One region of the Paenibacillus sp. FSL E2-0201 genome, then DNA from elsewhere that is predicted to be linked to it. Evidence: riboswitches for the same ligand, from Rfam matches in the RefSeq annotation. Region 1 holds a riboswitch; each other region holds the start of a gene.
What was found. A riboswitch is a leader RNA that binds a small molecule or an ion and turns the genes downstream of it on or off. The one in region 1 is predicted to bind cobalamin.
Positions count from the first base shown of each region.

Region 2: another riboswitch for cobalamin. It lies ahead of NSU15_RS04395 (DUF4430 domain-containing protein); the one in region 1 lies ahead of metE (5-methyltetrahydropteroyltriglutamate--homocysteine S-methyltransferase).
Region 3: another riboswitch for cobalamin. It lies ahead of NSU15_RS02305 (anaerobic ribonucleoside triphosphate reductase); the one in region 1 lies ahead of metE (5-methyltetrahydropteroyltriglutamate--homocysteine S-methyltransferase).

Region 1 is NZ_CP150154.1:4,744,581-4,754,852, forward strand. Features, by position in the region: gene NSU15_RS21630 (Gfo/Idh/MocA family oxidoreductase) at 1-84, opposite strand, end outside; gene NSU15_RS21635 (VTT domain-containing protein) at 250-870, shown strand; gene msrA (peptide-methionine (S)-S-oxide reductase MsrA) at 970-1,956, shown strand; gene NSU15_RS21645 (helix-turn-helix domain-containing protein) at 2,104-2,502, shown strand; gene NSU15_RS21650 (IS3 family transposase) at 2,454-3,254, shown strand; gene NSU15_RS21655 (DUF4349 domain-containing protein) at 3,325-4,446, opposite strand; gene NSU15_RS21660 (hypothetical protein) at 4,666-5,442, opposite strand; gene NSU15_RS21665 (DUF1540 domain-containing protein) at 5,814-5,966, shown strand; gene metE (5-methyltetrahydropteroyltriglutamate--homocysteine S-methyltransferase) at 6,108-8,405, opposite strand; cobalamin riboswitch at 8,557-8,763, opposite strand; gene NSU15_RS21675 (undecaprenyl-diphosphate phosphatase) at 8,956-9,816, opposite strand; gene NSU15_RS21680 (DedA family protein) at 9,867-10,272, opposite strand, start outside.
Region 2 is NZ_CP150154.1:995,155-1,005,426, reverse strand. Features, by position in the region: gene NSU15_RS04400 (methyl-accepting chemotaxis protein) at 1-1,354, opposite strand, end outside; gene NSU15_RS04395 (DUF4430 domain-containing protein) at 1,564-4,143, opposite strand; cobalamin riboswitch at 4,319-4,520, opposite strand; gene NSU15_RS04390 (hypothetical protein) at 4,643-7,627, opposite strand; gene NSU15_RS04385 (hypothetical protein) at 7,624-8,886, opposite strand; gene NSU15_RS04380 (beta-mannanase) at 8,973-9,614, opposite strand; gene NSU15_RS04375 (vWA domain-containing protein) at 9,637-10,272, opposite strand, start outside.
Region 3 is NZ_CP150154.1:503,870-514,141, forward strand. Features, by position in the region: gene ssuE (NADPH-dependent FMN reductase) at 1-498, shown strand, start outside; gene NSU15_RS02290 (ribonucleotide-diphosphate reductase subunit beta) at 663-1,694, opposite strand; gene NSU15_RS02295 (ribonucleoside-diphosphate reductase subunit alpha) at 1,942-4,275, opposite strand; gene nrdG (anaerobic ribonucleoside-triphosphate reductase activating protein) at 4,331-4,846, opposite strand; gene NSU15_RS02305 (anaerobic ribonucleoside triphosphate reductase) at 4,843-6,828, opposite strand; cobalamin riboswitch at 7,045-7,279, opposite strand; gene NSU15_RS02310 (MTH1187 family thiamine-binding protein) at 7,650-7,958, shown strand; tRNA gene NSU15_RS02315 (tRNA-Thr) at 8,055-8,126, shown strand; gene NSU15_RS02320 (hypothetical protein) at 8,407-8,940, shown strand; gene NSU15_RS02325 (ASCH domain-containing protein) at 9,185-9,601, shown strand; gene NSU15_RS02330 (hypothetical protein) at 9,801-10,193, opposite strand.

The sequences.
Region 1 (10,272 bases):
CTGAGAGAGCAATGGCAAATATACTTTGCGGGCGATATTGCCGATTCCTATTATGGCGACTCTTTTACGTTCAGATGCAATCATTGATCTTCCCCCTCTCAATACTTCAATAACTCGTTCATTCTCTCTTTGTTCTCTACAAATGCTATTATACCTGCTTCTCATTCTCTGACAATTGATCTTTACTTCAATATTCACTTCTTTTCCCTTATGATGAGATGAATGAGTGGAAGAAGGGGCATATTATCTATGAAGAAATGGTTCTCGATTATTCTTTATGTTTCGGCCACAATCCTTGCGTTTATCTACAGATATGACATCCTGAGCTGGATGAAAGAGGATCATAATCTTTTCAGTTCCATAGGGATTGCAACTTTACTGGCTTTGTTTCCAGTTGTACCTTACAAAGCTGTCATCGGGTTCTTCGGTTATGCTTACGGGAGTTTAGCGGGTGCTATAATCTGCTGGCTGGCTACAAATCTTGCTGCGGCAATCCTTTTTGGCGTTGTAAAATACTTATTTCAAAGCCAGGCAAGAGCTTACTTAGCCTCCATACCCGCGCTCGAAAAGTTCACAGCCGGCATAGAACGACGGCCTTTCGCTTCAATTGTCCTTGCTCGTCTCGTGCCGATCATTCCCCAAACAGCGGTCAACATCTACGCCGGAGCCGCTGGTCTGCCTTTTTGGAGCTATATTGCAGCTTCTGGCATAGGAAAAATACCGGGGATTGCCTTATACGCCTTTCTCGGAGATCATCTGCTGCAGAATCCCGGAAGTGCAATTACAGCCATCATTGTGTATGCCGCAGTACTGATTATTGCTGGACTGAGTTTGCGTCCCCGCTCTCAAGAAGTGAAGAATCATCGTTAGTGAAGAACTATTTGCTCGCAAACTGGCAGGCAGTTAGTATTTGCTTTATAATTAAATTGTGATCTATTTAATTGCATTATGTGAAATGGAGGGATATCAATGAGTGAACATCAGACTAACCATATAAATACCAAGACAGAAAAAGCAACCTTTGCAGGCGGATGCTTCTGGTGCATGGTCTCGCCGTTCGAAGAATTGCCAGGTATCATTAGTGTCGTCTCTGGCTATACCGGCGGTCATACTGTAAACCCGACCTATGAAGAGGTTTGTTCGGAAACGACAGGACATGTTGAAGCTGTACAAATTACGTTCAACCCAGATATTTTCCCTTATAGCAAGTTACTTGAGCTGTTCTGGCAGCAAATTGACCCTACCGACGCAGGTGGACAATTCCATGATCGCGGGACTTCTTACGGAACAGCGATCTTTACCTATTCGGAGGAACAAAAACAACAAGCAGAAGCTTCCAAGGCAGCTCTGCAAGCAAGCGGTCGATTCTCTAGTCCGATTGTAACTCCGATTCTCCCGGCAACCACCTTCTATCCCGCCGAAGAATATCATCAGGGCTACCATCGTAAGAATCCCGGCCACTACAAACGTTACCGTAAAGGTTCCGGCCGAGAAGATTTTATCGAAACTCACTGGACACATAAAGAGGACAAACAAAGCTTGAAAGAACGTCTAACACCACTTCAATATGAAGTCACTCAGAATAGTGCAACAGAATCACCTTTTCGAAATGATTTCTGGGATCACCATGGTGATGGCATTTATGTAGATATCGTATCTGGTGAGCCGTTATTCAGCTCGCAGGATAAATACGATTCCGGTTGCGGCTGGCCAAGTTTTACCCGTCCGATCAGGGACTACGCTGTGAAGGAAAAGACAGACCTCAGTCATTTGATGGTTCGCACAGAAGTACGCAGCAAAGTAGCAGACTCTCACCTAGGTCATGTCTTCGACGATGGTCCCGGAGAAAACGGGCTACGCTACTGTATAAATTCAGCAGCATTGCGATTTGTACCTAAAGAGGATCTAGAGAAAGAAGGTTATGGAGAGTATCGCGTGCTCTTCCAGTCTGCCTAATTTTCAATCTTCTGCACAAAAGAAAAAATATCGTCCTTTTATTAGAAAAGCCCTCAATCCATGTAATACCTTTGAAGTGCACCCCTTAGAATAGACATTGGAAAAAACCCCTGGTTTATCCGATGAAATTCTAGGGGGTGCATTTTTATGGCGATTAAAGGACAGAAGTTTAAAAATTACTCAGATGAGATTAAAAAAGAGGCCATTCGTTTACATGTGGAGGAAAGATGGACTTATCGGAAAATTACGGAGCATTTTGAGATACAAGATCAAGGACGGGTAAAGAGATGGATGAAGAAATACCGAGAGCTAGGGGAATTTGGGCTACTAGATCAACGGGGGCGTCGTATTGAATATATCGATCAAGATAGGTATGTTCAAAAGCTCAAACGGGAAAATGAAATGCTAAAAAAGTGTTTGGAAATCTGGATGCAGGAGGTGAAACGCACAAATATAGAGTCATTGAGAACGCTGCAAAAGAGTATGCCGTTAGCAACCTGTGTAAACTCTTTAGGGTCTCTAGAAGTGGATACTACGCTTTCATGAAGCGCAAAGGAACAGATCGGGATCAGGAAGCAAAGGCGCTCATTCAGAAGGTCTATGAAAGGTATGAAGGAGTCTACGGTTATCGCCAAATTCAATTGTTCTTGCTACAAGACCACGGGGTTTGGATGAATCATAAGAAGGTACTCAGAATTATGCAGGATTTAGGCATTCGTTCGAGGATCCGCCGAAAACATCGTTGTAATTATGCTACTTCTGAAGGAGACCGTGTGGCGAAAAATATTTTGAAACGGGATTTCAAAGCGGATGCTCCCAACCAAAAATGGGTGACAGACATTACGCAATATCGTGTAGGCGAAAAGTGGCTCTATCTTTCTGCGATTAAAGATTTATTCAATAACGAAATTATCGCTTATCAAATGAGCGCTAGGAACGACAACGAACTGGTTCTCCGGACCTTTGAGCAGGCGTGGAGTCAGCAAAAAGACGTGACTGGACTGATCGTTCACAGCGATCAGGGATTCCAATACACGTCTCATGCATACCACGACATGCTGCCAAAGGTTGGGGCCCGAATCAGCATGTCTCGCCGAGGCAATTGTTATGACAACGCCTCTATGGAGAGCTTCTTCTCGCATCTCAAAACGGAAGGACTCTATCCTTATGATATCCGAAATATGGATGAGGCACAAAGGAAAATTGAAGATTACATTCGATTTTATAACCAACATCGGCCACAACGAAGGTTAAATAAGCTGCCTCCGGTAGAGTACCGGAAACAGCTTATTGCCTAGGGTCTTTTTTCAGTGTCTATAAAATGGGGGCTTGACCACTTGGATTGAGGGCTTTTTAATTTCATAGCGCCTACTCTTTCTCTGAGTCCTTATTAGCCTTCAGATCATCTTCTGAAGCTGCCTCCTTGATCTCTTTTGCCGCAGGAATGATTTGCTCTCTGTTCAGCTCCTTATTTCGTTGACGCATCCTCTCGGTCTGCTGCTCCCGACGCTCGCGAATATTTTTGCGGGAAACTAGAACGACAGCTAGGATAATGGCTACTCCAATTAGTATCGGTAACGCTCCTGCAAGGATAACGACAATCCACTGAAACATAACAGATAGTGCATTCAAGCTTCCTTTTAGAGCATCTGAAGCACGTTCCAGTAACGGTCCTTGCTCTTCCTTCTCTTTGACAGCAATGCTTTCATCCGTCTGATACACTCTCAGTTCTACTGTAGAGAAGGATACATTCTGATTAATATATCGCATTCTACCTTTAATCTGCTCAATGGTTTCCTGAATCGAGCCAAGCTCGTTCGCGAAGGCGACCAGATCCGTGGATTTCGTTGCTTTTTTCATAAACTCTGTATATTGTGCTTCCATTAACTGCTTGGCCTTCAAACGCGACTCCAGATCAACATACTCTTCAGAGACATCTTGTCCTTGAATGCTGCGCTGTAGAGATACGTGTTTTACTTGTTCTAATTTATTCAGAAAAGGGGAGAATCCGGAGGCAGGCACCTTAAGGATAAACGTCCCACCTTGCTCGTACTGCGACATATTTTCATTAAACTCAATAATATATCCATTTGCCATGGTTACTAAATTACGTATTTCAGTCTGTGCTTTTCCATAGTCTTCTACTTCCATGTTAAGATTCGCTTTATAGATCAGCTTCTTGTTCAAGCCCGCTACTACATCACTACCAGTAAATCCTGCACTTGCTTGAACTGTATTGTCTGGTGTGGATCCCTTTACAGCCAAGTTCTCGCCGCCACCTGTTTCTGTCTCAGGAGCTGCCGCGGTACTCTGGTCCGCAGATGAGGCCATCGAGCTTTGCGTTTGTACCTCTGCTGCTGCATTGTTACTCATACTACCATTTTCTTTTGCCGAACTATCTGCCGCTGAATTCCTATCCGCTGAGCCACATCCCGCCAAGACCACCGCAAGAATTAATAAACATAAGTAATGCAGACCCCATTTGCGCATTCTCATTCCTCCAAAAATGTAATAGATACCGCTTGCACGGATCATAATATCGTTACGGAATGTCTTGTTCTAAGCAGATCTCTTCCGTCCCTCTATACTATGACGTTCCAAAACTTGGAAGGTTGCACTTAAAAATGGAACGAAAAACAGTTTCTTTTGAGTTATGCTCTCTAAACAGAACAAAAGCCGCATTTCTGCGACTCTTTTAGTTTAAAGCTATTAACCTGGGTTAGAAGCACTTTGTTTAATGACATACACGCCATCTGGTAGCGATCCGCTTAATAATCTCGCCGTGTAAATATCAACATCATAACTATTAGTACTTACAAGAACTGAAGAACCCTGAACATTAACATAATTCTTCTCTGTGATTACACCAAAAGAGTTATTCATAATAGGTGTGTATTCCATCCAAGCATAGTTGTACGGATTCACTGATGCAGTTGTCGTGTTACTGCCACCATAAGTAATGGACCATGATGAACCACCTGTAATACCAGCACTTACAGCTGTTTGTTTTGCGGTTACACCAAAGCTTGTATTCGCAATATAGCCTTGAGATACTGAATAGCTAATGTTTAACAATGAATTTACAGAAGCACTGTTATATACAGGCTGAGAGATTCTTCTAGTCAACCCACTTCTAGTAACATAGGAGACATAACCATTTTGTTGATAGGAGTAGATCGTAGTTTGGTAAGCATCTCTAGGTGCAATAGCAGGGGCACTTGCAAAGGAAGAATCCGTTTTGAACAGAGGTACACTTGCCAACAGCCCCTCGTTAGCAGCCTCTACAGCTTGTCCTTGCGCAAGAATGTCATTGTACTCTTCTACTGAAATTTCTGACAATCCCATATCTGAGGCTTTATAGACTTTTATGATATCTGATTCACTATTTTGAGGAGCTTCGTCATTATGTAAACCTTCTGCACCTGCATAAAACGGTAAGCACAAAATGAACATTAGGGCAAAAGGGAATAATAAGAACTTTTTCAATATCTTTATCCTCCAATATTTCAGATTAGGATCGGCCGTTCTCCACTGAAAATATTAACAGAATATTTTTGTAATAATATAGATATTTAGGATTATTTTCTATTTTTAGACTTGTAAGCAATAGATGTCTTTTGTGTTTTTTTATATTTATTTGTATAAGTTTGTCGTACTTCCGTTATTGATTAACCCATTTGCTTACATACGTTTTATTTGATACAATTACCACGTCTAATCAAACAGAAAATACCAAATACCCTCTATTCATAATGAATGAGGGCGCGGCATGGTTCTGTTCGGACAAGCTCCACCTTGCTGAACAGAGCAGTTCATTTCATGATGCTGTCTATCACACCAAGGGGAGGTGAACCCTCATGGCAAAAGACGTAATTTGCGAAGTTAACTCCTGCACCCACTGGGCAGAAGAGAACAAATGCAGTGCTGATTCTATCTTTGTAGCTTTCCACAGCTCCCAAGAACCTACACGTGCAGAAGAAACAGATTGTAAGACTTTCGAAAGCAAATAAGGTGATGATTTGAAGGGACCCTCCACGGTTCCTTCTTTTCTTTTCTCATTCTATCAAGAATGAGAATTATTATCAAGTGGCTGAAATAAAAAGCCAGGGAGAAGTTCCCCGGCTTAAATTTATTGTTTTACTCTTTCGCTATTAGGAGGCGGTAACTCCTGCCTTTTCTCTTGCAATAGCAGCTGCTCTTACCATGTTACGCAGTGCATCCTCTGTCTCCTGCCAGCCGCGTGTCTTAAGACCGCAATCCGGATTAATCCAGAACTGTTCTGGGTCCAGCACCCGCAAAGCACGATCAATATTAGCTGTCATTTCTTCTACAGCAGGAACACGTGGACTATGGATGTCATACACACCAAGACCGATTCCTTTATCATATTCCTGCTCCTCAAAGCTGATGATCAGTTCCCCATGGCTACGGGAAGTCTCAATAGAGATGACGTCCGCATCCATCGCTGAAATGGAGTCAATCATGTCATTAAATTCGCTATAGCACATGTGGGTATGAATTTGTGTCGTAGCCTTCACATGATTCGTAGCGATACGGAACGACTTCACCGACCAATTCAAGTATGCCTCATGATCTTCAGCTTTCAAAGGAAGTCCTTCACGGATAGCAGGTTCATCTACTTGAATCATCTCTATGCCTGCATCCTCCAAAGCTTTCACTTCATGGCGGAGTGCTAAGGCAATTTGATTGGCTACTTCTTCCCGACTAAGATCATCACGTACGAAAGACCAATTGAGAATCGTAACCGGACCTGTCAACATGCCTTTAACAGGAAGGGAAGTTAAAGACTGAGCATAGACACTTTCTTTAACAGTCATTGGCTCAATAAAAGCTATATCCGCATAAATAACCGGCGGCTTAACGCAGCGGGATCCGTAGGATTGAACCCAGCCATTACTGGTAAATAAGTACCCGTCCAGCTTCTCCCCGAAAAATTCCACCATATCGGTTCTTTCGAACTCACCGTGCACGAGTACATCCAGACCCAGCTTTTCTTGGAAGGTGATTGCATCTGCAATCTGCTCACGAACGAACCCGTCATACCGCTCCTGATTCCATACACCTTTACGCCATTTCAACCTTGCCTGACGTACTTCTACGGTCTGTGGAAAGCTTCCGATCGTTGTCGTTGGCAGAAGTGGTAGCTGCCATTTCTCCCGCTGCACCTTGAGGCGCTCTGCAAAAGGCAGACTGCGTTGGTCTGGTAAATCTGCAAGTCCGAGAACTTGCTCTGCTACATCCTTACGGCCGCGCTCGGGAAGTGCACGGAAGGCTGCAAGAGCTTCGCGGCTGACTGTCAGCGCAGCAGTAGCTTCTCCAGTACCCTCTAAGGCTGCAGCAAGCAGGCTAAGCTCTTTAAGCTTCTCATCAGCAAAAGCTAATGCAGCCTTGACGGTTGCCTTCAGCTTCACCTCACCCTGAACAGTAACCGGAACATGCAGCAAACTGCAAGAAGGCTGTAGAATAAGACGATCAAGTGGTACATGTACACTCAGCTTCTCGATTAGCTGCAGCTTAGCATCCAGATCCGAGCGCCAGATGTTGCGTCCGTCAATAATACCCGCTCCCAGCCACTTATCCTCAGGCCAGCCAAGGCGCTCAATCGATGCCAGATTCGTTCCGCCATCATGGACAAAATCAAGACCTAAACCTTGTACCGGAAGCTTTAACAATGCCTCCAATGGTTCAGCAGCTTCAAAGTAAGTCTGCAGAATAATATTTAATCCAGGCACGGATTCAGCAATTTCTGTGTAAATCGAGTTAAGTAATGATAGTTCTGACTCATTTATTCCTGTAACAATCGCTGGTTCATCGATTTGTACCCAGCTTACTCCTTCTTGCTTCAGTTCCTGCAATAGCTGAACGTAAACCGGAAGAAACCGAGCGGCAATCTTCGCAATATCCGCAGATGCAAAACCTTTTGACAGCTTAAGGAAGGTATAAAGGCCTAAAACCACAGGTTTCCCCTCAATTCCCGCTTGGGACTTGGCGAAACGGTATGCTTCCAGTGGTTTATTCTCCGTCAGGCGCGGCGTTTGTGCACCGATCTCTGGAACGATATAGTGATAGTTCGTGTTGAACCATTTCGTCATCTCGCAGGCGGTAGCCTCAGCGTTCCCTCTAGCCATCGCAAAATAAAGATCAAGCCCAATGTCGCCACCATCATACGCATAACGCGGAGGTACGATCCCGAACATTACAGCCGTATCCAACACATGATCGTAGAATGTAAAATCATTTACCGGAATTAACTCAATGCCTGCCTCCTGCTGAGTCTTCAAATGCTGAAGTTGAATGCCTGCCATTTCAGTACGGAACTCTTCCTCATTTATTTTACCTGCCCAGAAGGCTTCCAACGTTTTCTTCCACTCGCGGTTTTTTCCGATTCTTGGATAGCCAAGATTACTTACTTTTACTTTGTTCGTCACTTTGCAGCTCCCCTTCTCCATCTTCTTATTTTGGCTTGAAACCATAACATCCCTATAAAAAAGAGCGCCCTTCCCTAAAAAAGTCAAAGGGAAAGACGCCCATAATATACCTATGGTTCACGTCTAACACCTTCCTATCCTCCGTAGGTGAAGCAGTGCTGTTGAAACAGGCAGGTCTCCTGGCTAGCGGTGTCAGCATCCTTAGCAGTCTTCCCAGCAGTAGTAAATTGCCAGTGACGTATATTGCTATGGACTCTTCCGTTACAGTGGCGGGACCGCATCGGCCTCGAACCGAATTTCCCTATTAAGCCTACCGAATTACTAATTCCCGGCAAGCACCTGTCTCCGATATTATCAAGCTAAAACGCCTTCGGCGTCCTTTTATGGACGGTAAGCGTTTATGCGAGAGATATAAGGGTAAAGTGAACTTTTACTTTATCCTTATAATTAATAAACTGAGTGTCTTAATCTGATGTCATCATACGTGAAAGCCCCCGTCATCTGCAATAGATGACGGGGGCTTCTGTTATATCGATTCCTTATAACGGATTTAGAAAAACACGAAATATACTACAGCGGCAAGTATTATCCGGTATATAGCAAATGGTAAAAGCTTAATCCGGTTGATCAATTTCAGGAAGAATCGCATCGATAACAGCGCAAATACAAAAGCACTGATAAAGCCTGCAATGAAGAACGGCAGGGCATCGATGGTGAAATATTGCCAATTCTTCATCAGTGAGAGGAGACTGGCCCCTGCCATGATTGGAACAGCCATAATAAATGTGAAATCAGCAGCAGCACGATGACTCATACCAAGAAGGACACCACCGGAAATCGTCGACCCGGAACGTGAAAATCCTGGCCATAACGAGAAGCATTGGACAAGACCAACACCTAGTGCCTGCTTATATGTAATCTGATCGACACTCTCTGTTTGGATCTTCTTGGGTCCAAATAGATCCGCAATAATCATTAACACCGCACCAACTACTAGACCGATTAACACGGTGGATGTAGAGAATAAATGCTCATCAATATAATCATTAAACAGAACGCCCAGCACACCTGCCGGAACTAAACCTACAAGCACCTGTGTAAGTTTAAGATGTCCACCCTTTTCGAGCGGTGGTTGTTCTTCAGTTACAGGGTCCAACTGTTTACGACTGAAACGCTTTAAGCCCAACAGTTCAATGAACCTATTTCTAAAAATAACAACAACTGCTAAGATTGACCCCAGTTGTATAACCACTTTGAAAGTATTGGCCGTATATTGCCCAAATAACTCTGTCGATTTTAACCACATATCATCAACAATAATCATATGACCTGTGGAGGATACCGGAGCAAACTCGGTCAATCCTTCAACAATCCCCAAAATAATAGCTTTAATAATCGATAATAGCTCCATTTGTTCTCCTCCTTTTTAATCATAACTTTTATCTATAAGTCCTTCTTCGCTCAACCTTCGGTGTTCATTCTCCGGCTACGCTTGCGGAAGTACAAATACCCCAAAACCGCTAATCCCCCAGCAATAAGTACGTACACTACGTTGGAGTACATATCCATATACATGGCAATGTCTTCCCAGTTTTCACCCAATGCTGCGCCAATAAGCACTAGCAGTAGATTCCAGCCCAGTGTACCAATCGTTGTGAAGATCATAAATACGCCAAATTTCATACCGGACATCCCTGCCGGAATCGAAATCAAACTACGCACTAGTGGAACCATCCGACAAAATAATACGGTCCAATAGCCATATTTATCAAACCAAGCGTCAGCCTTGTGAATGTCTTTTTTGCTGATTCGGAGTAGACCGCCCCAGCGTTCAACGATCTTTTCCAACCGATTTACATCCAGCAAA
Region 2 (10,272 bases), 3.0 Mb from region 1:
CAGTTTGCTTTTGAATATGCGTAATAATATCTGTTACTTTCAGTGAACTGTTTCGCGTCGCTTCTGCAAGCCCCCGAATTTCTCCAGCAACTACAGCAAAGCCACGTCCATGTTCTCCAGCTCTCGCTGCCTCGATAGAAGCATTAAGCGCCAGCAAGTTTGTCTGTGTTGCAATTCCGTTAATCGTAGTAATTATTGTATTTATATCCTGAGACAGCTCCCCAAGGTTACTAATAATCTCTTGGCTCTGAGTTACGCTGGAGTCGATTTCCTTCATCTGTTCAATAATGTTATCTACGGCGATTACCCCTCGATCTGTTGAACCAGAAGCAACTCCCATAAGGTCGGACATTTCAAAACTGCTACTTTCTACGGCCGAAATATTATTAGTCATAGCTTGTATAGACTGAGAGGTACGATTAATGCTTTCCGTCTGTTCATCAAAGCCCGCTGCAATCTCACCTGAAGATTCGGCGATCATTTGCGAAGCCAGCGAGGTCTGCTCAGCACTAGCGCTCATCTCTTGCGATGAGGCTGATAACAACTCTGCACTCTCCGCGATACCTTGCATCATCTTTCGTAAGCTCTCCAGCATATTGTTAAATGAGCTATTAATTTGGCCGATTTCATCCTTAGCGGTATACGTTGCTATGACGGTTAAATCTCCATTTTCCGCCCGCTTCATTAAACCTTGCAGTTCCTTGAGAGGTTTCGTAATCAGTCGAATGATTGCTACACTAAGCACGATACAAATAATCCAAGAGAACGATATCAATACTATACTTTTAGTCCTCATTCTTTCAGCGGAAGCAGTGGACTCTAAGTTATATTCTCCAGCTCCCTTTAGCAACGAATCGCTTATTCCTTTAAGCATATTGATCATTTTCTCACGAGAAATACTAAAATCCCCCGTGAATACTTGAAAGGCCTCTTGTCTACCTTTGCTATCGGCAATCTGAATAATACTGTCCCTTTGTGCACGATAGTCTGTTAGGGAGGACTCATATTCCTTTATTTTGCTCAAAATGGCACTATCATTGTACTGGACGGTCTTCAGCTTGTTCAATAGATCATTATTTTCCTGAACTTTTCTCTTAATGCTCTCTAACAAGTCTTTGTTCTTGTTTGCATCAACGCTAATCAAACGCTCCAAAAGAAAGGCTTCAATGGCCCGATTATTTGTACGCATTTGCCCCACGTAAGAAATTGGCAACAAGTTTTCATTGTACGTCTCTTTTGTTTTTTGGGTCATTTTGTCCATGGTGGTAAAGCCAGTTACCCCCACGATGTTCAACATGACTACTGAAAATACTAAAAGAATTCCAATCTTGAACTTCACTTTCATATTCTTCATCTACATTCCGCCTTCACATAATCTAACTCACTATCTATTTTTATCGGTTAAAGAAGTGAATTGTTTGATGATTTTAAATAAAATTATGAATGAAATTGTCGAAAAAAAGTGTCTGTTGTCAAATATTGCAACGAACAAAAATAAAAACGGACACTCGATCCGCTAATACTCCGAATCGCAGTGCCCGTCTTACGAATAATCAAACGTACTTATTCACCCGATGAATAGTACCAATATACCGTATCACCGTTCTCTAAAATGTAGCTGTCTGCACTTATACTTGGATCAGCATCTCTATTCGTCTTGTACTTCCATCCACTGCTAGGTCCGCCATCAAATTCGGCCAAACCATCTATAGATTTCACGTATTTACTACCAGCGTTTCCGGATGATACTACCTTATCCCCTAATTGACTGATCAGTAAGCTATAAGCTGTCTCACCTTCTTTTAGAGCTACTGTAGTATTGTTAAGGATCGTTCCCTTCTTGCTATCCCCAATGACTGACAGGGTGGCCGTAGCTTTAGCAGGAGTAACAACACCTGAAGTCATGTTTAGTGACTGAGTATAACGCGCCACACTAGGCACACTATCTTTAGCATATCCGGTAACAATGATCGTATAGGTATTCGCTGGTAGACCTTGGTCAAATGCAGCTACACCCTTAGCATTTGTGATCGCCTTCTGATCACCGATCAAGACCTGCACGCCAGCGGCTGGAGAAATCACTGGATCGGAAGTAAAGGTATCCTTATTCCACACCCATTTTTTCTGAGAAACTGTTACTGTGAAAGCTTCACCCGGCTTCGGCTGTGCGGGAGATACAACAGCAGTATCAACAACCTGTGTGGTTTCTCCGGCATAATAGACAAGAACACGGTCGGATTCCTGTAATTCAAAGCTGTCCATGCCCACACTAGGATAGATCCATTCTCCGCTGCGCCATACAACGAAGCTCCACCAACCGTCATAAAGACCTTGCGTAATGCCATAAATGCCAGATACAAAATTACCATACGACGATTTCGTGATATCTACTTTAAAATCCTTAGACGCCGCCAATTGCTGCAGTGCTTCAAGCGCATTGGAAGCCTTTAAAGTCCCCTCACCGATCAGGCCTTGCGGACCTTCAACGGTAAGTGAAGCCGTTACATTCTTTGGAATCACCTTTAGATCTTGAGTATATTTAGCAATCGATGGTGCTTTTCCTTCACGATAGCCTGTTACAGTCAGCTTGTAGTCACCTGCTGGAACATTCCCTGAGAATAACGCTTCACCTTTTGCGTTCGTTGTTACGATGCGATTTCCAATTTGGACCTGAACGCCAGAAGCTTTGGCAATTACCGGAGAGGACGTATTCGTTACAACGTCCCATTTCCATGTCTTACTAGTCACTGCTACAGTAAAAGAATCGCCCTCTTTGAGGCTTGGCTTGGACACCGTTACCGAATCAACAAGTTTAGTATCATCTCCGGCATAATAGACCAGAACCTGATCTGAATCTTTAAGCACAAAATCGTTCATTCCAACATCTGGATTAATCCATTGACCATTACGGGATACAACATACATCCAACCATCGTAACCGCCATAGGTTCCAGCCAGAATACTTCCAATTCCAGTGACATAAGCACCGGAAGGATTCGTGATTGGCAATTTCGTCTGAAGAGCCAGCTTTTCTAGTGCACCTAATACGTTGCCAGCATATCCATATCCCTGTGCTAAAGTACTCTCAGGACCCTCTACAGTAATCGGTGCATAGATAAGTGCATTCTGAACGGATGACTTAGAAAAATCGTACAGTTTACTGTTGCTGCCTTTATGAAGTAGATTGTAGGCTACAAGCGCCTGAAGGCCCTGTTCTGTAGCTAGAATATTGCTGCTTCCGCCACGGCTATGAGCGAAGCTGCCGTCAGCGAGACGGTAGCTCAGTAGATTACCGATCAAACTCACTTTATTCTTGGTATATTCTAACCCACTTGGATCTACACCAAAGGATGTGAGACCTAGAATAGCTTGTGCTGCACTTTCAGCACTATCTCCGTAACCTCCATGGCTATCCTGAGCTTTGGATAACCAAGATACGGCTTGTAGTCCCGCTGTGTAAGCTTCCGGATTACTCTTATGTGCCGCTAGAGCGGTCAAAGCTATTGCTGTCATATCGGGCTCACTGGCGCCTGTAGTTAAGGCAAAGCCACCGTCTTGATTTTGCTTGGAAAGAATCTCAGCAAGAAGCTTATCCGTTGTCCATTTCGCATCTTTAGGAATATTATATTTCCCTGAGTCCAGTGCGAGCAAAGCATAAACCGGATTATTAAGCGTCTGTCCACTGATTTTGTCATGATTATAGATCTTCTCTATTAAGTTATAGCCAGGACTTGTTCCGCTTCCAGCAAAGCTGGTAGGATCGGCTCCTATTGCTCTTACTGCGAGTACAATTCTCGCGTAATCCGTTACGCTCGCGAAATTCCCCTCTGCATCTTTCACCTTTTTCTCAAGAGCTGCTCGATAACTTACTGGCAGCTTGTATCCCGCTTGAGCCAGCCCAATCGCTTGCCAATCCGACTGCACGCCACCCTTTAAAATAAATTCCGCAGCCGTATAGGTCGCATCCGCAACATTAATCCGTTCTACATTAGCAGCAGAATCGCCAGATGCTTCCTGCCCGGAGCTAACGCCCGCCTCCGCAAAGATGGTTCCTGCCGGAGCAAGTGATGTTCCAAGAATCGATATGACCATGAATACGGCCAGTCCAAGTACAAAAAACCTGGAGGAGAATATTTTCTTCATTGTTCAGCCTCTTTCTTTAAAGGAATGGATACTACACAAAATAAGAGCGCACAACATAAAGACCGCCCCTATGAAGGGCGGCCCGGGAAGATAACAAATCGAGGCTGGGGCGCGTGAACCTCTACGACCACACAGTCTATCTGTATATGTTCCACATTCTTACCCCACGAAGAATAGAAACGCTCACGAAAAAGGCAGGTCTCCTGGCTAATGCTTCATTGCCGCTCTTCACCTTCCCGTCCTAACTACTGACAGTGGTTCATAGAAGAGCCGCTCCGCATTTACAGTGGCGGGACCGCGCCGGAATTTTACACCGGACTTCCCTTTTAAGCAGACTCTGATTTAGGGGAGTCTGCACCTTTTCCAATATGTATTATCTTATTTTCATAATCATATCTATTAATACACAGCATGTCTATAGAAAAGCTTTGTATGAGCAACAAAAAAAAGAACAGCAGAACCAAACCTTTCGGTATCGTCCTGCTGATCAGAAATTACTTTATTCGGCTGTTCCTTCCGGACTTGCAGTTGCCGAAGGTTCAGCACTTGAGTTAACACCCGTTGTATCCTTTGGAGCGGGATCTACGATCAACGTAAATCTACCAGCCTTGATCATGCTATGCTCGACGATTGTCGCACCCGGCTCCATAGTAACCTCCACCTGATAGGAAGGTTGCTCACCTTCTGTAATAGCTGTCGCGGACGGCACAACTGTGCTGCCCTCTGCATCAGAGGAAGGTGTAGGAGATGGAGATGCCTCGTCTGCAGTATTAGTAGCCTCTACGCCTTCCGCCGTCCCCGCAGTCGTATCAGCGGCGTTCGTATCGCCAGATAAGTCTCCATCCGTTGACGGCACTGAACAAGTCCCAGTGCTAGCAGCAACCTTAAAGCTCTTATCCACTACATCGGATGAAGTCATTAAACTAATGTCCGTCGGATTAAATTGCACACAATCATCCGCGTTAGCAAACGTGAACACCAATACACTGCTTCCCTTATCTCCTTCGGTACCTAGATCCTTCAGGTATACGGAAGCCGGAGGAAGCATATTGCCTGCACTCTGAACAGGTGTCGGTGCAGGGGTTGTCCCAGGCAGGGCCGTCTTTGGATCTTCCGGACGCAGCATACTGAATACGATAATTGTGATAATCACCAGAATGCCAGTGATGGAACCGGAGATCAGGAGTCGAAATCGGCTGCGGCTGATCCAGCGCGCCAGCGGGGAAGCCAGCTGGGAGCGAGCCTCATTGTAGACATTTTGTAGAGCAGGCCGAGCTGTAGCGACATAGCTTTTACGAAATTCACGATTCTTGAATGCCTCGCGGTCACTGCTCTGGAAATACTTCAGAATCGCCCGGCGGTATCCCGGGTGAAGCTTTTTATTCGATATCGTAAATAAAGAATTTCCTTGAGACCATGCAAAGAATCGATAGATCACATCCTTGTCGTTACCAGCTTTATGCTTAACTAACTCCAGCAATGCGTCATAATCCAGCGGACCACCCTCGCGTTGACTCGTGTAGTAGAAAGCTAGTGGAAGACGTTCAAACGGTTCTAACACCCGAGCTTCCTTTAGTAAACGGCGACCGAGCAGCTGTACATCATCCAGCTCCTTCGGAGACAAGCCTGCAAATATCTCTTCATTCGGCTTCTCTTCACCAAACCAGCGATAAGCAGCGCGGAGTGCATTTTCTTTCTGCTTGCTAATTCTATCTAGTGGCGGCTGCCAATCCACAACATTGCCATAACGTAAGAAAACAACCTCTAATAAGTCCTCCTGCGTCATTTCAGTAAGAGATAGCCGATTCAGCAAGAATCTGTCTGCAGATGCTGCAAGATCCTGCATGAGCGAGAGTACTTTAGGAGATACGCCTGTCCCTCTACGTCGATCTTTCTCCGCTTTATCTACAGTGCTATGAATTTCCGCCACCGCAGCAACCGGATCCGTCTCCAGTTGTAGCTTTTCCAGCAAGTAATCCCTTACTGCATCCTGAGCAAAAGGTTGCTCTAACGCAGCTGGCAGAAAACGGCCCCAATGGAGTACAAAATTCAGAATGTCCACAGATTTAGATGCAGCAATTAGTCTTGACTCCATATAAGGCTCTAATAACTGCTTGCGGAAGTACGATTCAGACATTACCCGTTGAAAAAACGCAGCACTTAGCTCATCATTATTTTCAATGATCCCGTAAGCTGCATTAAGAACATCTTTGCGTCCCGCTTCCACGCTATGAAGCATTCCATTAATGAAATAATCAACGATTCTGACTTTGTAATTATGATCCTTGAGCATAAAATAATCTTTAAAGCACTCCATAATAGCAGGCTCTGGAACATTCCTTTGCCGGACTAAATCAAATTCTCGGTCGAACCGCTCCAAGAAAATATCGTTCAGTCGGATTCTGGAATGAATAGCACCCTCCGCCTTAAGGTAAGAGAGCAATCCGCTTAGCACCGCGCTCTTATTCTCTGTATATAAATGCTCATTCCCCTGCTCAATCTCATAAAATACAGCTAACTCATTATAAAAAGCGAGCGATAGCTTATGCTCAGGGCTTTCTCCACGCAGGATCTGATCAGCAAAACTTACGAAATCGTCAAGATCCCCTGGATTTAGAAGTAACAGCTTCCAAACCAAATCAGCATACGGCTGACGAGACTCTCCAAAATCCACATTCCCCATCCGACCTGAAACCAAATCAAATGTAAAATCCTTCTCGATGTTGCGATCACCGGGACGAAGCGAACCTTTTTCCACAAAGCTAAGATGAATATATTTACGGCTTTGCGGTTCATTGGCATACGTAATCACGCCTAATCTACGGCGGAATTCATACGGCAGCACGCTATATAAAATCTCTGTAAGCTCCACCGCACGTGCGGACAACTCCGTGATAGATACATTAAGGGCAATATAGATTTTTTTCTTACCTGCCACAGAGAGCATCACCGCTTGCAGCAATGCCTTAAATATTCCTTCATTAATTCCTAACAAGCGTAAGCCCGCTATAGGATCAGGGCGACGATCCGTACGTATAACTGGAATATCAGACAGCTCCGGCAAGGTTCCGCCTAGCTCTCCGTCATAGCTTCTTGCGAAATCAGCATGTAGCCAATCTCCGTAGTTCTGAACAATCTCTTCTGATCGTGAGGCAGGAACTACAAAGTTATGTGCGAAAAAAGCGCTGCGTTGGCCCGTAAAATCCGTTGCTTGATAACGACTCATCCCAATGACTGTGTCGCCATTCTCTGCATGGAACAGGTGCAGCGCACTAGGATATACAGACTCATCCTTCTCTCCGCGCGCAGCCAGCTCAGCCGGAGCATCATAGAGGCAGAAGGGATGCAGTGTTTTTTTGATAAAATTATTGTCTAGACTGTCCGACTTCGCGACCGTATCAAAGCCTTCTGTGGAACGAAACAATCCGCGGCGTTCGCGGGTGTACATCTGTTGGGCGATCTTAGACCCTGAGAATGCATTCACGGGCCGTCGCTCCCCTCAATATACTTCAGCTTATGCAGCAGCCAAATAAATGGCTCGTCTACACGAATCGGGCTTACCACACCCTCAATCTTCTGATTTACAGGATTACTGCCCAGAGCAGATACCGCAAAATAGCCCGTATTTGAGAAGTAAACATCCATCGTATCTTTAAAAGGTCTGTCCACTTTACCAATAAATCTGCGAATCTCTCCGTCGATATTATGGAACTCATCCATATTCAATGTTTTGCGATGAACATAGTTATTGAATACATTACTGTTAGACTTGATGTAATCGCCATCCTCATCCTTCAGCGAATGCAGCATATCACTTTTTGCAAGAACGACTGCTGTTGGAATGTCTGTTTTGCTCTTTTCCTGATAGGCGATAAAATCACCGAACATTGTCAGCACAACGTCACGCGGCTCGTCATATTGCGAGACCCATTCTCCCGGACGATCGCCGATATTAATATGAATCTTCTCACGGATCGAACGGATTTGCAGCGGATCGACCATAAACAGAATACCGGCAGAGTTCTTGATATGCTGACCATGTAGTCCCAGATAATCCTGATCCACCATACCCTCACCTGCTACATCGAAGAACACGAGTGTCAGCGGCGGCTTCTCTTCATCCTTAAAGACGAATTGAAAAATAAACGGCTCTTGCATTTTTTCCTTTTGTGTAGAAGCAAGCAGATCCCCACGCTCAAAAAGCGGTTCTTCATATAGCGTACGGAACTTGCGGCTAATCTCTGCATTAAGCGGCATACAAGCGGCATCAAAATGTCCTGCTGTCGTATGCTGCAAGGTATGAATCAGCGCGGTCATATACACCGACTTCCCGACTTGGGAAGCACCGATAATCGAGATAATGTTACTAGGAACTTTACCTGCAGTCACAGGCAGCTCGTTATGACAGGATGGACAAAGCCGTCTGCGTGTGAGCACTCCATAGCGATCCGTAAGCCCTGTTAACACATGATCGGTATAATGATGGTATTCTTCCGGAATATCCGCCGGATTAATGATCGCTTCTATGTCATCCACCGTATCGAGCCCAAAGCGCTCACGGTATTTATTTAAGGCGTCATCCTCGCCCAGCGCGTAATTCTCATCGTCCTCTCGGCTATGCATAGCCCGAAAGACCACATCCTCCGGAGAGAACTTGGTGAAGCAATAAGGACACACTATATCGTAAAAAAGCGGCCTTGGCTCCGGCTGATTCTTTTTCATAAAACGGCTAAAAAAAGACATCTACTCATCCTCCCAAAAGTTGTATCTGCGTATCTTACTATGGACAGGCAATGTCCAACAATCGCTTGTACGCGTAGACTGATATCTTACTCCGGCACCAACTCGTAATAAAGCCCATACTTAGGACCATCGGTGAAAAAGATGCGTACAAAATCATCCTTACCGATCTCGATCGGCGGGAGTACGTTTCGTCCAGGGGCGAAATCTTGTACAAAGGGAAAGAGAATACCATCCTCTTTCCCTGCGGGATGTCCTCCCCGTTTCTTAACATAACAGAGGACATCCCGGGCTACTGGAACTTCTGCCGTAATTGCCATATGTACGGTCTTTTGTTTTCCGAATAATCCTCTTTTTTGTTGAATGGAATAATAAATTCTGGCTTTGCCTGCACTGACCACCACACGGTTGGCACCGTCATTTTGCCTCACCAGCAGTGTCTCTCCGTTCTCAGCAAGGCGAGCAAATATGGTATAGGAGACTAGGCCGATCTCATCCAATCGGTCACGGTATCCATTGTTAGACTTGTATTCCTCACGAGTATAGAGCTTCATTCCGACCGGCGGAATATCTCCTGTTCCCATGGAAGCCTCTTCTGCGGAGGTCTTGTGGATGTACACTGCCTGCACGCCGTCCGGCCAGCGCCATCTCAGCGTACAGAACCGGTCATCCACTTGAGATGTCACATCCGTTATTACCAGAGCGGAAACATTATCCTCGGCGTACCTCATTACTGTAAGCCCCTTTCAACTACTAGAATCCTTTGCTGTTCCGATTTCTCCGTCGGCCAGGAAAGCTTTCTGACGTTGGAGTTGACGCTGCATTATTTCTTTTATTACGGTAAATACGTCCTTCTCCTACCGGAATGACGCCTGTAAATAATGAGATGATTGCAGCCAGTATAAGAACAGCTAGGAGGCGAATAAGTCCATCAGTGAAATTATGACCGCTAAGTCCGAATTCCAGAACAAGTCCTGCGAACAACCCTGAGATTACGCCGCCAATCCCGAAGCTTTTTGCTAAATGACGATTATCAAACATAATGCCAAGTCCGAGTCCAAGTCCAGCACCGATTAGCATCAGCGACAAAATACGAACTGCAGCATAGTATGGACTATCTGCTGTAGCATCACTGCGCACCGTAAGCAATGTACGATCTCCCAAACGATCATAGATTTGCTGGAATACATCACCCAAAAGGGCCGTATCTGTCACATCATAATAGTGACCGCCTGTTATTTTCGCAATATCCTGCAGCAACTGGGTACCCGCAGGATCCTGCATCCCCAGACCAATGGTATTTACAGCAATTCCACGATCTATATAGGTCTGCAATTCTCGTGAAGTATCGAAATTGCTCACGCCATCCGACAGCAAAATGACCATAGC
Region 3 (10,272 bases), 2.5 Mb from region 1:
AATGCAGTTATAGAGTATGCGGAGGCAAGCTTAACGGATCAGGGCTTTGAGGTTGAGCGTATTAACGTAGCAGAGCTGCCAGCGGAAGATTTGATTCATACCAAGTTTGAAAGTGATTCTATCGTTAAAGCGAACGGCCTTGTAGCCGAAGCAGATGCGGTAATCGTGGTTAGCCCGGTTTATAAAGCCTCTTATACAGGCGTGCTGAAGACCTTCTTGGACCTAGTTCCACAAAAGGGGTTGGCCGGCAAAATCGTACTCCCGCTCTTCATGGGTGGCAGTCTTGCACATCTTCTCACGATTGATTATGCTTTGAAACCTGTGTTGTCTGTACTCGGTGCACGTTACATTCTTGGTGGAGTGTATGCCGTGGATTCTCAGGTGGTTCGTAATGATCACGGAGTGGTAGAGCTTGCTGAGGAGCTGAAGCTGCGTCTGAATGATGCATTAGCTGAGCTTGCAGAAGAAACTACACATCGAGTAGAGCGTAAGTCTTAAGACTAAGCAGCAGGCATTCGTTTCGGATGGATTCATACCAAATATATAAGCGTCTCTTTCATACCTGATACAGGGGGGAAGGGACGCTTTTTGCTGTAGCAAAGAGGCCACCTCACTGTGAAAGTTGAGAATGGCCTCTTTTATTTAAAAAAATTATTTCAGTCTTACAAATCGTCGAATCCGTTATCGTCGCCAACCTTACCGTAGTTACGGGATTTAGCTTCGAAGAAGTCGGTTTTGGTGGCATTAAGAGCATCATCGGAGAAAGGCTTGATCCAAGGCATGCAGTTTACGTCAACGCCTTGGTAAGCTTTTTCCATACCCATCAAGGTTAAGCGTTTGTTCGCTGTATATTTGATGTAGTCGCTAAGCTCGTTAAGATCAATACCGCGGACATTAGTGAGGGTATAGTAAGCCCAGTTGGTTTCGAGCTCTACCGCGCGGTCGATCGTACGGTACACGTAATCCATGTTCTCCTTAGTGTTCAACTCAGGGAAATCTACAAGCAGCTGTTTAAATACTTCTGCGAAGAAGTAGCAGTGCTGATTCTCGTCACGTTGGATATAAGAGATCATTTGGCTGGTTGCCATCATCTTCTGGTCACGGGCCAGATTGTAGAAGAAGGCGAAGGTGCTGTAGAAGAAAATTCCTTCTAGGATGAGATCCGCTACCAGCGCATGGAAAAAGGTTTGTTTTGATGGATTATCACGGAACTCTTGATAAATATCGGAGATAAACTGATTACGCTCCAGTAGAACCGGATCCTTCTTCCAATATTCAAAAATCTCTTTCTGTTCACTATCCGACACAATAGAGGATAGAACATAGGAATAGGATTGGTTATGCACTACTTCCTGTTGTCCAATAATGGCAGAGATAGCTTCTAGTGAGGAGTCGGTAAAATAACGCTTCACGTCGCCGACGAACATCGTCTGCATCGAATCTAGCACGGCGAGCAGGGAGATATTAATCTTAAATACGCGTTGCTCTTCCGCATCCAGCATTGGGAATTGTTGCGCATCTTTGGACATTGGGATTTCATCCGCGATCCAGTGATTAAGCAGCAGTACCTTGTAGAGCTTGTACATATGCGGCATGCGGATATCGTTCCAGTTCAGAATGCCTGAGCATTCACCGTCGATGATGCGTGTGGACTGGTTAGGTGCTTCAGTATTAAAAATCTTTTGTAGTTGCATTTATTTTCCCTCCATTTTTTTGCGCGGGTAATCTTTCTTTGGTGTCTTGTTCATAGAAAGACGGTGATGGAGTAACGGAGAGGAAGTTTGGAGCTGTAGGAGCGTCAGCGACCGCCTTTGTCATCGGATGTCATCCGCTAATAGCGGTAAAGATCAAGACATCTGATGACAACAGCGGCCGGAAGCCCAAACATTCCTCGCAGTTACGAAATTCATCATCGTTTTTCTATTCAGGGCACTAAGATAATTAGCTAGCGCAAGAATCACACTCTTCTATTGTCAAAGCACGGCTACGCACATAATAAGTTGATTTCAATCCGCCCTTCCAGGCGTTTAGATGCAGTTCAAGGAACTCGGTAGCCTTGATGTCAGGACGAACATACAGGTTGAAGCTTTGACCTTGATCGACGTGACGCTGACGAGCAGAAGCCATGCGGATCGACCAGTTTTGGTCAATTGTGAAAGCTGTTTTATAGTACCAGATTGTCTTGTCGGACAGATCCGGTGCTGGGTTAGCGATCTTGTAAGTTGTTTTCTCTTCATAGGAAAGCAATTCATACAAAGGATCAATGCTGGCTGTGGAGCCGGCAATAATCGATGTGGAGCCGTTCGGTGCAATCGCGAACATCCATGCGTTACGAACACCGTCTTTAGCCACTTCTTCTTGCAGCTCGCGCCATTGTTCAGTGGTTACATATTTACCTTCTTGTTCACCGCTAACGTAGCCACGTGAAGTAAAGTATGCACCTGTCTCCCAATCGGAACCAGCGAACTTCGGATAACGGCCTTTTTCACGGGCAAGCTCCATGCTCGAACGTACCAACAGGTAGTTGATGTGTTCATACAAATGGTTGTTATATTCTACGGCTTCATCAGATTCCCAACGAATGCCCTTGAGTGCCAATAGGTGATGCAAGCCGAATGTGCCGAGACCCACTGCGCGGTACTGGCTGTTCGTGTATTGTGCTTGCAGAACTTCAATATTATTAATGTCAATTACGTTGTCCAACATACGTACTTGGATAGGTACAAGTCTTTCCAGCACACCAGCTGGAATCGCACGTGCCAAGTGAATCGAATTCAGGTTACAGACTACGAAATCGCCAGGGATTTTGGAGATAACAATCCGGGTCTTGCCATCTTTGGTTACTAACTCTTCCTGTTCAATAACGGTAGCGGATTGATTCTGCATAATTTCTGTGCACAGGTTGGAAGAGAAGACCATACCTTGGTGACGGTTCGGGTTCGTCCGGTTAACCGTATCACGGTAGAACATATATGGAGTACCTGTTTCAAGCTGTGATTTCATAATCCGTTTCATGATGTCAATCGCAGGAACTGTAATACGGGACAATTCCAGATTAGCAGTTGCTTCAGCATACTTATCACGGAAAGTGCCTTTACCAAGCTCTTCATCGTAGAAGTCTTCCAGACCAAGCGGACGACCATTCTCATCCGTCCAGCCCATAACCTTCTTCACTTCATGTGGGCAGAAGAGGTTCCAGTGGCTGCGCGATTCAACGGCTTCCATGAACAGATCCGGCAGGGTAACCCCGTGGAAAACGTCATGTGCACGCATACGCTCGTCGCCGTTGTTCAGCTTAAGATCGAGGAAAGCGAGAATATCTTTATGGAATACATCAAGGTAGACAGCGACAGCACCTTTACGTGTACCAAGCTGATCTACGCTGACTGCTGTATTGTTCAATTGGCGAATCCAAGGGATTACGCCGGAGCTAGTGTTTTTGTGACCACGGATATCCGAACCACGTGCCCGTACTTTACCAAGGTAGACGCCGATGCCGCCGCCCATTTTGCTAAGACGTGCTACGTCTGTATTGGAATCAAAGATGCCCTCAAGGGAATCGTCTACTGTATCGATGAAGCAGCTGGAGAGCTGTCCAGCGACCTTTTTGCCGGCATTGGACATGGTAGGGGTAGCAGCTGTCATGTAGATGTTGCTCATGGCCCAGTAAGCTTCTTTTACAAGCTCAAGACGTTTCTCGGCTGGCTCACGGTGCATCAGGTACATAGCGATAATCATGTAACGTTCTTGCGGAAGCTCCATCACACGACCGTCAAAATCATGCGCCAAATAACGGTCGGATAGCGTAAGCAGACCAATGTAATCGAACAGAAGGTCGCGCGTATAATCGATGCATCCACCTAGCTCAACGATTTGTTCTTTAGTGTAGTGAGTTAGAAGCTCTTCACGGTAGATTCCTTTTTTTACGAGATCCGTAATTAGCGGGTACAACTCACCGTAAGGCTCTTCTGGATAAGCTTTATAGCGGCGATGAACGGCTGCTTTTTTATAAAGAGTAGTCAGAAGGGCACGGGCAGCTGCAAACTTCCAAGTAGGCTCTTCCTTTGTTACAAGCTCTAGAGCACTCATAGTGAAGGCGTTGCTGATTTCTTCTCCGCTTACGGAGTCACGGCGCAATTTGGAAATTACTCCCCGCAGCAAAGTTTCTTTATTTAGTTGATCAAGACCTTCCAAGATACGGTCGGCGTAGACAGAAAGGCGCTTCTCATCAAAAGCCAGTTGGCGATTGTCTGGTTTTACTACGAATTGTGGCATGGTTATTTCATCCCTTCTTATTTTGGGTTAATTTTGAATATCAAAAATTGATATATTATAGCGCAGTAGGCTGCCACAGAAAGACCTCCGAGCCGTTCATGCTGGCCGGAATGTCGATTATGCGTTGGTTAGAGCTTCCTCGGTAAGGAAGTGTAGTATCTTTCAGTTCTTCTATAAATCGTCCATCTATTAACACCTGACACTGCGTAAGTAGATTCCACTCCGGCGAACCGGGAAGGGCGATTAGTTCCTCATACGTATAACCACTGTAAATCCAGATATTAAAGCCTGGGAGCACGACGCGGAGCTCATGAATGAATCCCAGAACCTCCTCAGCCGAGAAAAAAGGATCACCACCGGCCAGTGTTAAACCATCAAGCAGTGGATTAGCGGCAATTTCTGCAATAATTTCGTGTTGACGTTCCAGGGTGAAGACTTCACCGTATTTAAAATTCCACGTCTCGGGATTAAAACATCCCGGGCAACGATGGCGGCAGCCGCTGAGGAAGAGGACGGCCCGCATGCCCTCTCCCTCGTTAATCGACTCCGGATAGTAACCGCAAATATTCATAGATGCTTAACGCGGTCTCTCACTTCAGCTTGCTTGGCGGCATTAAAGCGGGTCTGGTAGTCGCCGGTTAAATAACCTGTAACTCTACGCAAACGGCGGATATGAACATCCTTCTCATGCACGCCGCAGGAAGGACAGTTTGTCCCGATTACGCCTTCGTATCCGCAGCCGGAGCAGCGGTCAATCGGGTGGTTAATGCTGAAATAGCTGACCTGCTGTTCTAGTGCGTATTTAATGATTTTGATAAAAGCGGACGGATTACTGCGGGCATTGCCATTTAATTCGACATAAGAAATAGCCCCGGCATTGCAGTATTCATGGAAAGGAGCTTCCAAGCTGATCTTCTGAGCAGCGCCTAGATCGTAGTATACAGGGATGTGGAAAGAGTTCGTATAATACTCACGGTCAGTTACACCCGGAATAGAACCCAGTACCTTGCGATCAATCTTGGTGAATTTGCCGGACAAGCCTTCGGCTGGTGTTGCGAACAAAGTGATGTTGAGATTCAGTTCCTCACTTTTAAGGTCGCAATACTCCCGCATATGACGCACGATAGCGACTGCTTTGGCGTGGACGTCCATATCCTCGCCGTGGTGTTTGCCATACATGGCTTTCATGCATTCCGCCATACCGATGAAGCCAAGCGAAAGACTACCATGCTTCAGCAGTTCGCCTACAGAGTCTTCAGGAGCGAGATGTTCGCCGCCTTCCCAGACGCCTTCTCGCATCATGAAATCGGACGCTTTAGCTTTTTGCGCGGCTTGGATGTTGAAACGATGAAGAAGTCCTTCCAGCGCAATATCCATATAATGATTTAGATCTTCATAGAAGCCAGCTTCGTCTGCGACGGTACGTCGGCCCGTTACTGTGCCGTGTGCCAGACCGAGTCGAACCAGATTCAGTGTATTAAAGGAAAGGTTGCCCTTTCCGGAGCAATGATTACGCCCAAAACGGTCACCGAGCACGCGGGTGCGGCAGCCCATTGTAGCAAATTCCGTATCAGGATCACTTGGATCATAATACTGCAAGTTGAGCGGAGCGTCCAGATTAGCGAAGTTCGGATATAGTCTGCGTGCAGAACATTCCGCTGCTTTTAGGAACAATTCATAGTTCGGATCACCTTGCTGTTGATTGACGCCTTGCTTGCATTTGAAGATTTGAATCGGGAACACAGGTGTCTCTCCGCTGCCAAGTCCGTTCATCGTTGCTGTTAGCAGGGAGCTGATCACAAGCTGACCTTCTGGTGAAGTACAAGTCCCGTAGTTAATGCTGGTGAACGGAATTTGCCCACCGGATCGGCTGGACATGGTATTCAGATTATGTACCATACTTTCAGCCGCTTGCAGGGTTTCAATCTCGGTCTCTTTTAGTGCAAAACGGAACGCTTTTGGATATAACTCCGCCAGATCGGTCCGGCTCATCGTAATCTCGCCCAAAGATTCATCAGCTTGTCCTTCTTCAAAATAATCCAGACCCTTGCGGAATAGCTTAGCGAAGGATTTGGTTACATAAGGGGCTAGATCATAGTCGAGCTTATTAGCGGATACACCGCCATATTGAGCATTTTGCTGGGATTGAAAAATGATTGCTACCAGTGACATAGCCGTCATTATGGAGTTTGGAGGACGAACACTGCCGTTGCCGGTGTTGAAGCCTTCGCGGAGAAGTTTATCAAACGGGATAAAAATACAGTTCGTCGTTCCGATCGCGTATTGATCCAGATCATGCACATAGACGACATTGTCATCAATGGCCTGCACTAGCTGCGGTGGCATCGTAAAGTTGCGGGCATACCATTTTGAATATTCACTGCCGAACTTGCTCATTTTACCGGAGAAACTCTCTCCGTTCAAATTGGCATTCTCGCGCAGTAAGTCCAAATCCCGACTGTCGATAATATCGCGCCCTAAATCAATGAGCTCTTCTAAAAGAACTTCTCGTGCATTTGTTGTACCGTTAAATTGTCTCTCCAACAACGTCATTGTATAGCTCTCCTCTCAGTCTATCGTCCTATCATTAAGAAGCCCGACCGCATAAGCGGCCGTATATTCATTCTGATCTCATAAAAAAAGCATCCCCTAGCGAGGATGGCAGAAAATGCCCGATGCGTTATGTAAATATCCACACGGATATTTGCGGTGGTCTCTCAGAAGATGACCGCATGCGGACACCGTTCCTGTTCCTCGCAGGCACTCATAGTTGGTGTCGTCGAAACAGGCAGGTCTCCTGGCTTCCGCAGGATCTCTCAGCGCCTTCCCAAGGGGTTCGTAACCCTCAGTGGCTTCTGCTGGGAGATCTGTCCGTCTTAAGCTTCTAAAAGCTTGTGAAGGACATCCGGTTACAGTGGCGGGACCGCAGCGGAATCTCACCGCACTTCCCTATTAAGCTCTAATTCAAATAAAGGATCAAAGCACCTGTCTCCACTATATTTTGTTGTGATTAGATAAAAATAACCCAAGATGTTGTGTTTGTAAACAGTTTTTTAGAAAACCCAAGCGGGGAGCGGCTTCTTTAAAAGTACTCCACAAATGATCCACAGGCTGTCCATAAGTAATCCACAATTGATCCACAGGCAGATGGAAAATGATTCATAAATTGTCCGAAAAGATGCCACAAATAGTCCATAAATGTAGTGCAGACGACCCTAGAATTCATGTAAGAGAAAGTACTCGTGGCGAAAGCTGTATTTCGGAGTACTTGGGGGGAAAGAAGGGGCATAATAATGCGGGCATCATTTGTGGGAGAGCGGTGGAGTTGTTACAATAGATGGAGACACACTTTAAAATTCGAAGGAGGTATTCCCATGCCTATTGCTGAAGTAACCGTTATTCCGATTGGAACAGGCAGTACCAGCCTTAGCAGTTATGTTGCGGATATGCAGCGAGTGCTGCAGACGGTAGAAGGAATTACTTATGAGCTTACATCGATGGGTACAATCATTGAAGGACCTCTCCAACGTATATTTGCAGCGGTGGAAGCATTGCATGAGTCTCCTTTTGCCGCAGGTGCAGAACGTGTCTCTACCTCGCTTAAAATAGACGACCGCCGCGATAAGCCCTCCACTAGCCGCGGAAAGCTGGAGTCTGTGGAGCGTAAGCTACAGGTGGAGTAGCAGCAGTCTAGGAGAGTAGAAAACAGGGAGAAATAGACTTGCGTTTCTAGCTGAAAGTTGTATAATGTTTTTTGTTTGACAGAAAATTAGCTATAAGCTGGTGTAGCTCAGGGGTAGAGCAACGCACTCGTAATGCGTAGGCCGGGGGTTCAATTCCCTTCACCAGCATATTTTCCGCTATATCAACGTTGTCAGCGTTAAATGTTGTTTTCCGGACGTTAATTCGTCGGTGCGTACCTGCTGATATACGGTTAAATATGAAGCCTCCTACGGAAAACTGTGGGAGGCTTTGTTATGTACATTTAATCACTCTACCTAATCATAATCACGGAAGCACTACGCTGACACCAGCGGGCGGTCGTACGTACGGAGTCTCTTAATATATCTTTCATAATGTAGAACTGTTGGGTATAATTGGAATAATGCTATCCTTAGGAGGTTCATACGTATGAAGAAGAAAATAGTAGGGATTGCAGCTGCAGCGCTGTTGCTCGGAGGATCAATAGGATTTGCAGCAAGCTCGTCAATAATTGGCGCTAAAGTTACCGGACTGTATACGATAAAGCAAGACGGAAAGAAGATTGCGGACGCAGCTATTATAAACGGATCAGCTTACGTACCCGTGCGCACGATATCCGAAGCGACTGGAACGGACCTGACAGTAGAAGGGAAGACAATAATACTGGAGAGTAAAGTAACGGAGAAGCCCGCGGCAATATCTGAGACTGACACAACGGCTGCAGATCGGACAGGAACACCAAAGGCAATCATTGAGGCGGCTAAACTCCGGGAAAGATTAGCAGTGGCAGAATCCAGCGTGCAATTTCTCAAAGAAGCGATCCAACAAGCGGAAGCTACTGCGGCCGATCTAACAAGCACAGCGGACCAAGAAGCTCGCAGAAGCTATATCGCCGATTTGAATAAACGCCTTGTGTACACGGAAACAGAAATTGCGCAGATCAAGGAGCAGCTTGGTGAATAAAGCACTGGTGCATGTTGAACCAAAGCCTCTATATGTTGGATCTGAGATGCACCTACCATAAGCATGATACTACGGCCATCCTTCGGGTGGTCTTTTTGTTATGTACATTTTTCCTTTTAATAGGTTTAATTAATCATATAGTTAAAGGGGATATTACTATGAACTCATTAAGCGCGAACCAGTTAACTGCGGTATTCCGGGAATTCGGAGACCACGCTTTTCTGTATCTTCCGAGGGGGTGGATATGATGCGGTGTTTAACGATACGACAGCCTTGGGCAACGTTGATTGCTCTTGGTGAAAAACAGTTCGAAACTCGATCATGGAGAACAGCCTACCGCGGGGGGTTAGGTATTCATGCCGGAATGAGGATAGATAAGAAGATATGTGAACAGGAACCATTCAGGTCGATATTGGCGAAGCATGGTTATACAGCAATAAATTTACCGACAGGGGTTATTATTGCGTTAGGTCAACTCACGGGGTGTTATGAGGTTACACCGGAGGCGGACCTAAGGGAATGGATAAAGGGAAATGAATATGATTTTGGCGACTATAGTGAAGGGCGTTTTGCTTGGAAGCTTGAAGATGTTCATCAGTTAAGTCATCCTGTACCGGCTAAGGGCAGATTAAGCTTATGGGAGCATCCAGATCTAGCCTAAACCAAAAATTGATCTTTTTAATGTGATTTTCATGTGAGCATCATCTTATTTTCAGGTTCGGGGTATATATTGAAGACACCAAACACCCCCCCAGTGTTTTGTGGTATAAATCTCTTAGGTCTTGCCAACTCCCATGGTAAGGCCTATTTTTTTGTTCGCTAATGGAAATGGGGGGAGGGGCGTAACTTTTTACGCGGCTTTACTTAATCTGATACTGCCCTTCATAGCTCTTAAAAGATGAAATATCCAGCCCGAGATATCTGCGCATATGAATAGCAGCTTGTGCAGCAACGATGTCGTTTAACAGCAGCATTCGTTCATGGTATCCGCGACATATAAATTTGGCTTCTATCCCTGTGTTGAGCCTGTTCTGCTCATATACCTTGATTCCCCGTTTTCTCATTTCCGAACGAACATCTCTTAGATCTGCTGTAGCTACTGCCGCGGCGGTTCCAAGAACCTCCAGATAGGGGGCGGGCGTTCGTAAATGTGTAGATAAAATGGCGGAGTCCCGTTCGAAAGCTGATAAAATCATCGGAAGCAATAAATAAGATTTCACCAGCATGTTGTCTCTGCTTTCAGCTCTATGCATGAATCTCATCACCTCTAATGGGAACGTATATTCGTATTCTACCCCGATATCCCAAAAATAATCAATGGTATTTCTAAAC